2 regions of the Serratia sp. ID 25-353 genome follow, and region 2 is predicted to be linked to the other one. Evidence: predicted binding sites of a transcription regulator. Region 2 holds the regulator's gene; the other holds the start of a gene.
The links. The regulator CRP, encoded in region 2, controls carbon source genes, mostly activating them, when cyclic AMP is high. The targets are predictions, from matches to a motif close to ATGTGANNNNNNTCACAT.
Positions count from the first base shown of each region.

Region 1: the regulator CRP is predicted to act here: its motif matches at 3,530-3,547, upstream of deoC (deoxyribose-phosphate aldolase).

Region 1 is NZ_CM139236.1:2,534,395-2,540,237, forward strand. It holds gene eco (serine protease inhibitor ecotin) at 1-23, opposite strand, end outside; gene ACYF6X_RS12265 (5'-methylthioadenosine/S-adenosylhomocysteine nucleosidase) at 164-1,009, opposite strand; gene ACYF6X_RS12270 (phosphatase PAP2 family protein) at 1,157-1,891, shown strand; gene ybjG (undecaprenyl-diphosphate phosphatase) at 1,897-2,502, shown strand; gene ACYF6X_RS12280 (aldose epimerase family protein) at 2,540-3,376, opposite strand; gene deoC (deoxyribose-phosphate aldolase) at 3,590-4,270, shown strand; gene deoR (DNA-binding transcriptional repressor DeoR) at 4,421-5,185, shown strand.
Region 2 is NZ_CM139236.1:4,720,921-4,726,763, forward strand. It holds gene ACYF6X_RS22695 (hydrolase) at 1-947, shown strand, start outside; gene ACYF6X_RS22700 (YheU family protein) at 944-1,177, shown strand; gene ACYF6X_RS22705 (phosphoribulokinase) at 1,329-2,198, shown strand; gene ACYF6X_RS22710 (OsmC family protein) at 2,237-2,644, opposite strand; gene crp (cAMP-activated global transcriptional regulator CRP) at 3,027-3,659, shown strand; gene ACYF6X_RS22720 (YccS/YhfK family putative transporter) at 3,710-5,788, shown strand; gene argD (bifunctional acetylornithine/succinyldiaminopimelate transaminase) at 5,829-5,843, opposite strand, start outside.

The sequences.
Region 1 (5,843 bases), 2.2 Mb from region 2:
AATACAACGGATGCCTTGTTCATGTTTTATCCCTACACGTTGTCAAATAATCCGCCTATAAACTAATACACTACCGCCAAGCTCGCCACAGGTTTAATCTTCTTTACAATAGGCTATCAATAGTGACAATCGCCTAATATCGTCAATTAACCGGAGCAATGACTCAGTGTTTCTTCAGGTTGGCGATATAGGCCTTCACCACCTGATAGACATAATCCTGGCATGCCAGCCCGGTTTGCGGATCGTACTTGCCCTGGTTGGTGATGTTGTTGGACAACACGCGAATGCCGACAAACGGCACCTTGAATTCGGCGGCGATCTGCGCGGCGGAGGCGGTCTCCATCTCTTCGACCGACGTCTGATAGCGGTCGTGGAAATAACGAATACGGTCCAGCTCGCTGTTCCACACGTCGGCCGAGCCGATCACCCCTTCCACGACCTTACCCTGTCGGTAATCGCTCTTAACGCCTTGCGCAATCGCCAGCAGGTTGGGGTCGGCGGGAAACTGGCGCAGGCTGTGAGCCTTTTTGTCCTCGCCGGCGCTGCCCTTGGAAGCCAACAGATCCATCGGCTGCCACTGCCGCGAGTCGCTACCTTCCCCCAACGCCTTGGCCGGCGTTTTGAACGCGCCGAGATTGACCGAATATTTGCCCAGCACGATGTCATATACTTTCAGCGCCGGATCATGGCCGCCGGCGGTACCCTGGTTGATGATCGCCACCGGGTGAAACTGCGTGGCGGCGATCGCCGTGGCCGCCGCGGCGTTGGACATGCCCTTCAGCGTCTCCGACACCACCACCGGGTAGCCGTCTACGGTGCCGTGCCAAAAGCGCCAGCCGCCAATCTGCTCCTCGCGCGGGTTCTCCAACCGCTGGGCGAAACGTTCCGCCTCTACCGGCATGGCGCCCTGCACCACGATCGGCCCGACGGCCGTAGGTTGGCCAAAGCTCAGCGGGGAAAAGGCCGCACCGGCGGCCGCCAACAGTAAGACACGCGCTTTATTCTTCATCACCACCCTCTCATCCCGAAAAAAAGCAAACGATTACCTTAGCCGAAGGCGGTGGCCTCGGATAGGGTTTTCTTACCGGCGGACTAAGGTTTTCTTAAGACAGAATTATTACAGTGGCGCTATTCAATCCTGTCACCGAGCCTGCGCGTGAATCCAGAATCATCATTAAATCAATCCTCAACGGCACCGCAAATTAAGACAACCGCCCTTTACTCCCTGCCGACATCCTTTTACCGTTGGCAAGTTTTTGGCCTGCTGATCAGCGGTTTGGTGTTCCTGTGGCTCTCCCGCAACGAACAGCTGGACTGGGCGATCAGTAATTATTGGTACGATGCCGCCAGCGGGCATTTCCCGTGGCAAAACAATTATTGGCTAGACCTGATCAACCACCGCCTGCTGAAGCAAATAGTGATCGTCGGGGCGGTGCTGGCGCTGTTTTGGGGCATCTATCGCCGCAGCGCACGCCTGATTGTCAGCATGTTGCTTCTCGGCATCGGCCCGCTGGTGGTGGGCATTCTCAAAGCCACCAGCGCGCACTCCTGTCCGTGGGATCTGATCGAGTACGGCGGCAAGGCGATGTCCTTCCCGCTGTTCGGCGCGGTGCCGGCACTGCCGGGCCCCGGTCGCTGTTTCCCCGGCGGGCACGCCTCGAGCGGTTTCGCGATCATGGCGTTGTTTTTCCTGTTTTATCCGCAGCGCCCGCGCCTGGCCTGGTGGTGCTGGTGCGGCGGTATTGTGCTCGGCATGTTGATGGGCTTTGGTCAGATCATGCGCGGCGCACATTTTCTTACCCATAACCTGTGGGCAGGTTGGTGGGTTTGGTTAAGCCAGTTGGCTATTTATTGGATGGTTAGCGGCTATTGGTGCCGCAAGATGAGGTAACGGTTATGGAGCAGTTAAACCATGTTCTTTTCGCCTGGATCAATGCGACCCCGGCGTCTCCCGAGTGGATGATCGATTTCGCCACCTTTTTGGCACGCGATCTTATCATTATCGTGCCGCTGCTGATCGTCGGCCTGTGGCTGTGGGGGCCGCGAAGCCAGCTGGTTTCACAGCGCGAAGTGGTGGCGAAAACCACGATCGCGCTGCTGTTCGCCATGCTTGCCGCCTCCACTATCGGCGCGCTGCTGCCGCATGAGCGCCCGTTCGTCGCCGGCGTGGGTTATACCTTCCTGGCGCACGCGCCGGACAGTTCGTTCCCCAGCGATCACGGCACCGCCATCTTTACCTTTGCGCTGGCGTTCCTGTTCTGGCACCGAGTCTGGTCCGGTGCGCTGCTGATGATTGTCGCCGTCGGCATCGCCTGGTCACGCGTTTACCTCGGCGTGCACTGGCCGCTGGATATGGTCGGCGGTTTCCTGCTCGGCCTGGTCGGCTGCCTGTTCGCTCAGCTGGTGTGGAATCTGTTCGGCGATATCCTCGCTGACAAGCTGTCGCGCCTGTATCGCTTCCTGTTCGCCTTCGCCATCCGTCGCGGCTGGGTGAAAGAGTAACCGCACAACATGACCGGGGCGTTACCGCCCCGTGATTTCACACCACGCCGGTGGTCACACAAAACGCCCGCGTTTTTCCCGCTCCCAGCATCACTCCCGCCTCCCCTTCCGGCGCGTTCGGCCGACAGTTCGCCGGCTGGATAAAAGCCAGCAGCCGCCGGTTGCCCTGAACGGCGATGCGCCGGAGACCATAGTTGAATTGCCCGGTGGCGAAGCGCGTCACATAGCGCCGGCCTTGCGGCGCCAGCATAAAAAACTCGGCCTGATCCACGTAACGCGTCAGATCGTCAGAGCACAGCAGCTCCTGCCCGATCGCATCCCCTATCAAAGCCGGTGTCGGCAGATTCTGGCGGAATACCGCGTCGGGAATGCAATCGTAGTTGAGACAGCAAACATAGCGCAGCGGCTGCGGCCGCTCGTCCAGGTTGGTGACCTTCATCTCTATGGCGAACTGCGCGCTCTGCGCCGCCAGACGCAGCGCCGGGCCGATGTGCCAATGGCCACCCAACCGCTCGCCCTCACCGTGCAACGCCAACTCATCGCCTACCAGCTGCAGCCACACGCGCTGCATCTGTGGCGGCGCCGGGTCCTGACCCGACCAGGCGGGATAGAACGCGGCATCGTCAGCGCGCTTTTTTCCTGCGCCCCGCACGCTGCGGCGGCCCGACTTCAGTGAGTAACCGTCAAACTCGGCATCCCAGATCGCGAGGCCCTGGTACGGTAAAACCGTCAGCGCGCCACGGCTGTTCGCCAGCGTCAGCATCGGCCCGCGTTTTGCGCAGCGATGCGCACTCACCGCGAAATCCGCGTTGCGGAACAGTTCCTGCCGCTGCGCCCCGAAAGCTTCAGGAGCCAGATCGATGTTGATCTTCATCTTTTTTCCCTCGACGTTTCGCTCGCGCAGGCCGCGAGCCCTAAAATGTTATTTAAATAACAAAACAACCATCCTTAATGTATATGCATAACGGCATCATATCGACGATCTGATCGACATTTTTTAAACACCACTAGGTTTATCGGTATCGCAATGTTATTATTTTCACATTACTCACCCCGTTTACTGTCTTAACCTCACTAAGGAACCGCGATGACCATCGAAAACATCGATTACGCCAGCTACGTTGACCACACCCTGCTGGCGATGGACGCCACCGAAATGCAGATCGCCAAACTGTGTGAAGAAGCGCAGCAGCACAACTTCTATGCCGTATGCGTCAACTCCGGCTACGTGCCGCTGGCGGCCCAACTGCTGCAGGAAAGCACCGTGAAAGTCTGCTCGGTGATCGGTTTCCCGCTGGGTGCCGGTCTTACCGTCGCCAAAGCCTTTGAAGCCAAAGCGGCGATCGCCGCCGGCGCGCAAGAGATCGATATGGTGATCAACGTCGGCTGGTTGAAAAGCGGCCTGCTGGACGAAGTGAAAGCCGACATCGCCGCCGTGCGCGAGGTTTGCGCGGCGATCCCGTTGAAGGTAATATTGGAAACCTGCCTGCTCAGCGATGCGCAGATCGTCCAGGTTTGTGAAATGTGTCGCGAACTCGATGTGGCCTTCGTGAAAACTTCCACCGGCTTCAGCACCGGCGGCGCTCGGGAAGAGCACGTCAAACTGATGCGCGAGACCGTGGGCAGCGAAATGGGCGTGAAAGCTTCTGGCGCCGTGCGCGATCGCGCCACCGCCGAGAAGATGATCAAAGCCGGCGCCACGCGTATCGGCACCAGCTCCGGCGTCGCCATCGTTTCCGGCGCCCAGTCGGCGGCGGGCAGCTACTGATCGTCGGCATGCCCTGACGGGCATAGCCAATACACAACGATGCGGGACAATACGGGCGGCCAAGGCGGCCCGATATTGCCCCGCATCGTTGTGTTTAGCCGGAAATGCCGGCACGCCCTTTACCTCTATCACCTGTGGGAAGACGGACCTATGGAAACGCGGCGCGAAGAACGTATCAACCGGCTAGTTCAGGCGTTAAAACGCGCTGACAAGATCCACCTGAAAGAAGCCGCCGCGCTGCTGGGGGTCTCGGAGATGACCATTCGCCGCGATCTGAGCGCCGAACCGGCGACGGTGGTGCTGCTCGGCGGTTACGTGGTGACCGATCCGCGCAGCAACGGCGTGACCAACTACTTTGTTTCCGATCAAAAAGCCAAGCAGGTGACGGAGAAACGGCGCATCGGCCTGCTGGCGGCGCCGTTGATCAACGAAAACGACACGGTGTTTTTCGACTGCGGCACCACTACCCCGGCGATCATTGACGCCATTGCCGACGAGCTGGCCTTCACCGCCGTCTGTCATTCGCTGAACACCTTCCTGGCGCTGCAGGACAAACCGAACTGCAAAGTGGTCCTGTGCGGCGGTGAGTTCAAGCCGAACAACTACATCTTTTCCAGCGTCGGTGGCCGCAACGAGCTCGATCACATCTGCCCGAACATCGCCTTTATCTCCGCCGCCGGCCTCAGCCTGCAGCACGGCGCCACCTGCTTCAACTTCGACGAGCTGGAGATGAAGCATCGCGCCATGGCGATGGCGCAGCAAAAGATCCTGGTGGCGGATCACAGCAAGTTCGGCAAAACCAAACCGGCCTGCATCGGCCCCCTGACGCAGTTCGATCGGGTGATCAGCGACCGCCAACCGGACGCCGACTTCATGGCGTTCTTCAACGATAACGCCATCGCTACCCGCTATTAATCCGCCTTCTGCGCCGTCGAAACCGGCGGCGCACCGCTGCAATCCCCTTATTTCCCCGCCCGGAAATGAACAAATAATGCGCAATCGATTCGCGTTTTTCGCTTATCCGCACGCAACATCAGGTTAATAAAATGCAACAGGTCACCTGAGTGATTATTTTCTCACAGGCTAAACACGCTGTCAGCTGCGCGAATTAACGACTATTTATGGCTTTTATATGATAAATCTCGCCAAAGGCCGGGATGTTTAAATAAACGGCGGTTTACGCGATTGCAGCAAATCTCGCCAATACCTGTTAGCTATCTGTTATTTATATGATGAATGGTTACGCATTTTTATCCGCTAACCACGTAAGTAATTTCCCTTCGTTATTAGCGGTGATTTTTAATAAAAAACATTTAAAAACAAATAAATGAATGGAATTTTACTTAAAAACACAATGTGATCTACGTCACTAAAACTGCTTAATCCGGGTTTTTCGCTAGATCCAAAACCACGCATAAAATATATTGCTCGGCTTGCTGCTGAGCACAGCGCTTTATCCGGCTAATTATTGTACAAACCGCATAATCGCAGAAATTTTTATGAGAGCGTTCTCAGCACAAAATCTTACACAAATGTGCAACAAATGCGCGAAAAATCGATAAAAAAGCGGATA
Region 2 (5,843 bases):
GTAACCCGCACCTGCAAACGCTGTTGCCGCGGTTGGTGCGCCGCCGCGTGTTATTGAAACCGCATTGGCAACGGCTGGAATTGCCCGACGGCGATTTCGTCGATCTCGCCTGGAGCGAAGATCCGGCGCAGGCGCGCGACAAACCGCGTGCGGTGCTGTTCCACGGCCTGGAAGGCAGCTTCTACAGCCCCTACGCGCATGGCCTGCTCAACGCCTGGCGTGAGCGTGGCTGGCTCGGCGTGGTGATGCACTTTCGCGGCTGCAGCGGCGTGCCCAACCGCAAGCAGCGCATCTACCACTCCGGTGAAACCGAAGATGCGCGCTTCTTCCTGCGCTGGCTACGTGACCGCTACGGCGAGGTGCCGACCGCGGCGGTAGGCGTTTCGCTCGGCGGCAACATGCTGGCCTGCTATCTGGCGCAGCAAGGCGCCGACAGCTTGCTGCAGGCGGCGGTGGTGGTCTCGGCGCCGCTGATGCTGGAGCCTTGCGCCTACCGCATGGAGCAAGGCTTCTCCCGCGTTTATCAGCGCTACCTGCTGGGGCAGCTGAAACAAAACGCCACCCGTAAGCTGTTGCACTACCCGGACACTCTGCCGCTCAAGCTGTCACAGCTGAACGGCTTGCGACGCATCCGCGAATTCGACGACGCCATCACCTCACGCATTCACGGCTTCAGCGACGCTATCGACTATTATCGCCGCTGCAGCGCCCTGCCGCTGTTGCCGGCTGTCCAGACGCCGCTGCTGATCATCCATGCGAAGGACGATCCCTTCATGACCCATGAGGTGATCCCCGACGTCACCGGCCTGCCGCGCAATATTGAATATCAGTTGACCGAGTTCGGCGGCCACGTCGGCTTTGTCGGCGGCACGCTGAAAAAACCGCACATGTGGCTGGAGCATCGCATTCCGGCCTGGCTTTCCCCTTATCTGGACATCCCGACGTGATCATTCCCTGGCAAGAACTGGCAACCGACACCCTGAACAGCCTGATCGAATCCTTTGTGCTGCGCGAAGGCACCGATTACGGCGAGCACGAACGCTCGCTGGAACAGAAGGTGGAGGACGTGCGCCGCCAGCTGAAAAACGGCGAAGTGGTGCTGGTGTGGTCGGAACTGCACGAGAGCGTCAACATCATGCCGCGCGGCCAGTTCCGCGCCGGGCAGGAAGAAATTTAGTGGCGATCGGTTCTATGACTGACGGAAAAAATCAGGTAACAATGGGGCATTGCAAACCAGCGCGCGCCATTTTTTCCTGACATAGAGAGCGTCAACAAGAGCCACAATAATCCCCTGACGCCGGCGCATTCAACACGGAGTGACAACCACCATGTCTGCCAAACATCCCGTTATCGCGGTGACCGGTTCCAGCGGCGCCGGTACCACCACCACCAGCGTGGCGTTCCGCAAAATATTCCAACAGCTCAACATTCGCGCCGCCGAGTTGGAGGGTGACAGCTTCCACCGCTACACCCGGCCGGAAATGGACGCGGCGATCCGCAAGGCGCGCGATCTGGGCAGACACATCAGCTATTTCGGCCCCGAGGCCAACGACTTCGGCCTGCTGCAGCAGAGCTTTATCGACTACGGCAAGAACGGCACCGGCCGTTCGCGCAAGTATCTGCACACCTACGACGAAGCGGTGCCCTACAATCAGGTGCCGGGTACCTTCACCCCGTGGGAACCGCTGCCGGCGCCGACCGACGTGCTGTTTTACGAGGGGTTGCACGGCGGCGTGGTCACCGAGCACCACGACGTGGCAAACCACGTCGATCTGCTGGTCGGCGTGGTACCGATCGTCAACCTGGAGTGGATCCAGAAACTGATCCGCGATACCGGCGAGCGCGGTCACTCTCGCGAAGCGGTGATGGACTCGGTGGTGCGTTCGATGGAAGATTACATCAACTACATCACGCCGCAGTTCTCGCGCACCCACATCAACTTCCAGCGCGTGCCGACGGTGGACACCTCCAACCCGTTCGCCGCCAAGGCGATTCCCTCACTGGACGAAAGCTTCGTCGTGATCCACTTTCGCGGGCTGGATCAAATTGACTTCCCCTATTTGCTGGCGATGCTGCAGGGCTCGTTTATCTCGCACATCAATACGTTAGTGGTGCCGGGTGGCAAGATGGGGCTGGCGATGGAACTGATCATGGCGCCGCTGGTGCAGCGGCTGCTGGAAGGCAAGAAGATCGAATAAACGCGTTGAGCGCGGCGCCGGGCCGCGCTCCGTCTCGATTACGCCGGGTGGCGGATCTCGAAACTGTGGGTCACCGTGGCGGCCTTGTTAAGCATCAACGCCACCGAGCAGTATTTCTCCGCCGACAGGTTCACCGCACGCTCGACGATCTTGTCGGTCAGGTCCTGGCCGGTAACGATGAAATGCAGGTTGATATGGGTGAACAACCGCGGGGCTTCTTCACGGCGCTCGGAGGTCAGCTTCACCTCACAGTCGCGCACGTCGTTGCGCCCTTTTTGCAGGATGGACACCACGTCGATCGCGCTGCAGCCGCCCACCGACATCAGCACCATCTCCATCGGGCTGGGCGCTTTATCGCCGGCGTTGCCATCCATCAGCACCTGGTGGCCGGAGGCCGATTCACCCAAAAACGTTAACCCTTCCACCCATTTAACTCTTGCCTGCATTCTGGTCACTCCGGTTAATTTCTTAAAATCAGGGTACGCTTTCGCATAGAAACAGGCAACGTAACCTGATGCTAATCATGCTGAAGCGAGACAACACGAGACACCCGCCTTACTCTGTGCTACAAACAGAGCCGCAATAAATCTTTCCGGGACACTGAATTTCAGGGAAACGCCCAGAGAAAGGCTCCTTTACCGGTATGTTAACAGAATGTAGCTTGCAGCGCTTACGGCAAGTTAATATGCTAGAGCGACAGCGTATTTTTATGACACGCCTCAAAACTTGCCGGTAGCCCTCGCTCATGACTGCGGCTACAGGCGGGTTTTACAGGGAACTCTGACCCCTGTGACACAAGGCAGCGATAACAACAGAGGATAACAGCGAATGGTTCTCGGCAAACCGCAAACAGACCCTACTCTCGAATGGTTCCTGTCTCATTGCCATATCCACAAATATCCATCGAAGAGTACGCTGATTCACCAAGGTGAAAAGGCCGAAACGCTTTACTACATCGTGAAAGGCTCCGTCGCGGTGCTGATCAAGGATGAAGAAGGTAAAGAGATGATCCTGTCCTACCTCAACCAGGGGGATTTCATCGGCGAGCTCGGATTGTTCGAAGAAGGCCAGGAGCGCAGCGCCTGGGTTCGCGCGAAAACCGCCTGTGAAGTGGCCGAAATTTCCTACAAGAAATTCCGTCAGCTGATCCAGGTGAACCCGGACATCCTGATGCGTCTGTCCGCCCAAATGGCAAGCCGCCTGCAGGTCACTTCCGAAAAAGTGGGCAACCTCGCCTTCCTGGACGTGACCGGCCGCATCGCGCAAACCCTGCTGAATCTGGCGAAGCAACCCGACGCCATGACTCACCCGGACGGCATGCAGATCAAGATCACCCGTCAGGAGATCGGCCAGATCGTCGGCTGCTCGCGTGAAACCGTTGGCCGTATTCTGAAAATGCTGGAAGATCAAAACCTGATTTCCGCCCACGGCAAAACCATTGTCGTCTACGGCACCCGTTAATCCCTGAAGAAACGGCGCAATCTGCGCCGTTTTTTTGTCTGCTTTCTGCCATGTGGCGCCGCCTGATCTACCACCCGGAAATCAACTACGCACTGCGACAAACGCTGGTGTTGTGCCTGCCGGTGCTGTTCGGCCTGCTGATAGGCCAGCTACAGCTCGGCCTGATGTTCTCTCTGGTGCCCGCCTGCTGCAATATCGCCGGTCTGGACACACCGCATAAGCGCTTCTTTAAACGTCTGATCGTCGGCGGTTCGCTGTTCGCCTTCAGCAGCGTGCTGCTGCAACAGGCCATGTTGTGGCACGTGCCGCTGCCGGCGCTGATGCTGGGCCTGGCACTGCTGCTCGGCGTCACCGGTGAAATCAGCCCGCTGCACGCCCGGCTGTTGCCGGCGGCGCTGGTGGCCGCCATCTTCGCCCTCAGCACGGCCGGTACGGTGCCTCTCTGGCAGGCGCCGCTGCTGTACGCCATCGGCACCGCCTGGTACGGCTTATTCACTTGGTTCTGGTTCAAGCTGTGGAAAGAGCAGCCGATGCGCGAGACGCTCAGCCAGCTCTACCTGGAACTGGCGGACTATTTCGAAGCCAAATACTCGCTGCTGACCCAGCATATTGATCCGCAAACCGCGCTGCCGCCGCTGCTGGTGCGCCAGCAAAAGGTGATGGATCTGATCAGCCTTTTGTACCAACAGCTTAATTTCCTGCCGCACGCCAACAACCTCGAGCAAAAGCGCCTGCAGCGCGCCTTTCAGGTGGCGATGGATCTGCAGGAGCACATCACCGTCAGCCTGCATCTGCCGGAAGAGGTGCAAAAGCTGGTGGAGCAGAGCCAGGCCGAAGCGATCATTCGCCGCAATGCTCAGGTGATCGCCGGCCGGCTGCGCGTGGTGGCGCACGATATTCTCTACCATCAACATTCGAAGCGCTTCTCCATGACCCACGAGCTGGCGGCGCTGGAAAAAATGGCGGCGCAGCATCCCGATAACCCGGTCGGCCAGTTTTGTTATTACCACTTCAGCCGCATCGCCCGCCTGCTGCGTACCCAGCATCCGTTGTACCGCCGCGATCTGATGCCCGGCCAACACCGCCTGCCGTTTTGGCCGGCGCTGGCCAGCTACCTGTCGTTCAAATCCACCGCCCTGCGCAACGCCGCACGGCTGGGCGTGACGCTGGCGATCGGCAGCAGTCTGGGCGCGGTGTTCAACCTGCCGAAGCCTTACTGGATCCTGCTCACCATCATGCTGGTAAGCCAAAACGGGTATAACGCCACCCGGGTGCGCATTCAGCACCGTGCGCTGGGCACGATTGCCGGGCTATTGCTGGCGGCCGGGCTGCTGCAGCTGCAGTTGCCGGAAGGCGAAACGCTGAGCATCATGTTGGTGATCACGCTGCTGGCCTACCTGGTTTCGCGCAAGAACTACGGGCTGTCGGTGATTGGCTTTACGGTCACGGCGGTTTACACCCTGCAGCTGCTGGCGCTGAACGGCTCGCATTTTCTGGTGCCGCGCCTGATCGATACGCTGATCGGCTGCGTGCTGGCGTTCGGCGGCACCATTTGGCTGTGGCCGCAGTGGCAAAGCGGGCTGCTGCGCAAGAATGCCCATCAGGCGCTGGAGAACGATCAAGCCGCGCTGCGGCTGATGCTGAAGCAACCGGAACCGGACGCCACCGCGTTGGCCTATACTCGCATGCAGGTTAACCAGGCGCACAACGCGCTGTTCACCTCGCTCAATCAGGCGATGCAGGAGCCGGGGTTCGCGTCAAACTATCTGGCGGACATGCGGCTGTGGGTCACTCACAGCCAGTTCATCGTCGAACACCTGAACGCCATGACCATTCTGGCGCGCGAGCACTACATGCTGACGCCGAAACTGGCGGAAGCGTATCTGCAAACCTGTGAAATCGCGCTGCAAAGCTGCCAGCAGCGGTTGGAATACGACGGCCCGAGCAGCGGCAACAGCGGCATCATGCAGCCGCCGGATCTGCATCCGGACATGCCCGTCACCGAGATGGAGCGCCACCTGCGGCGCATTTTGTCGCACCTGAGCGTGATGCACACCATTTCGTCGCTGGCCTGGCGCCAGCGCCCGCACCACGGCATTTGGCTCAAGCGCAAACTGCGCGATCAATAAGGGCGCGGCATGCCGCGCCCCGTTATATGCCGCGCGGGCTTCAGGCGTTGATCAC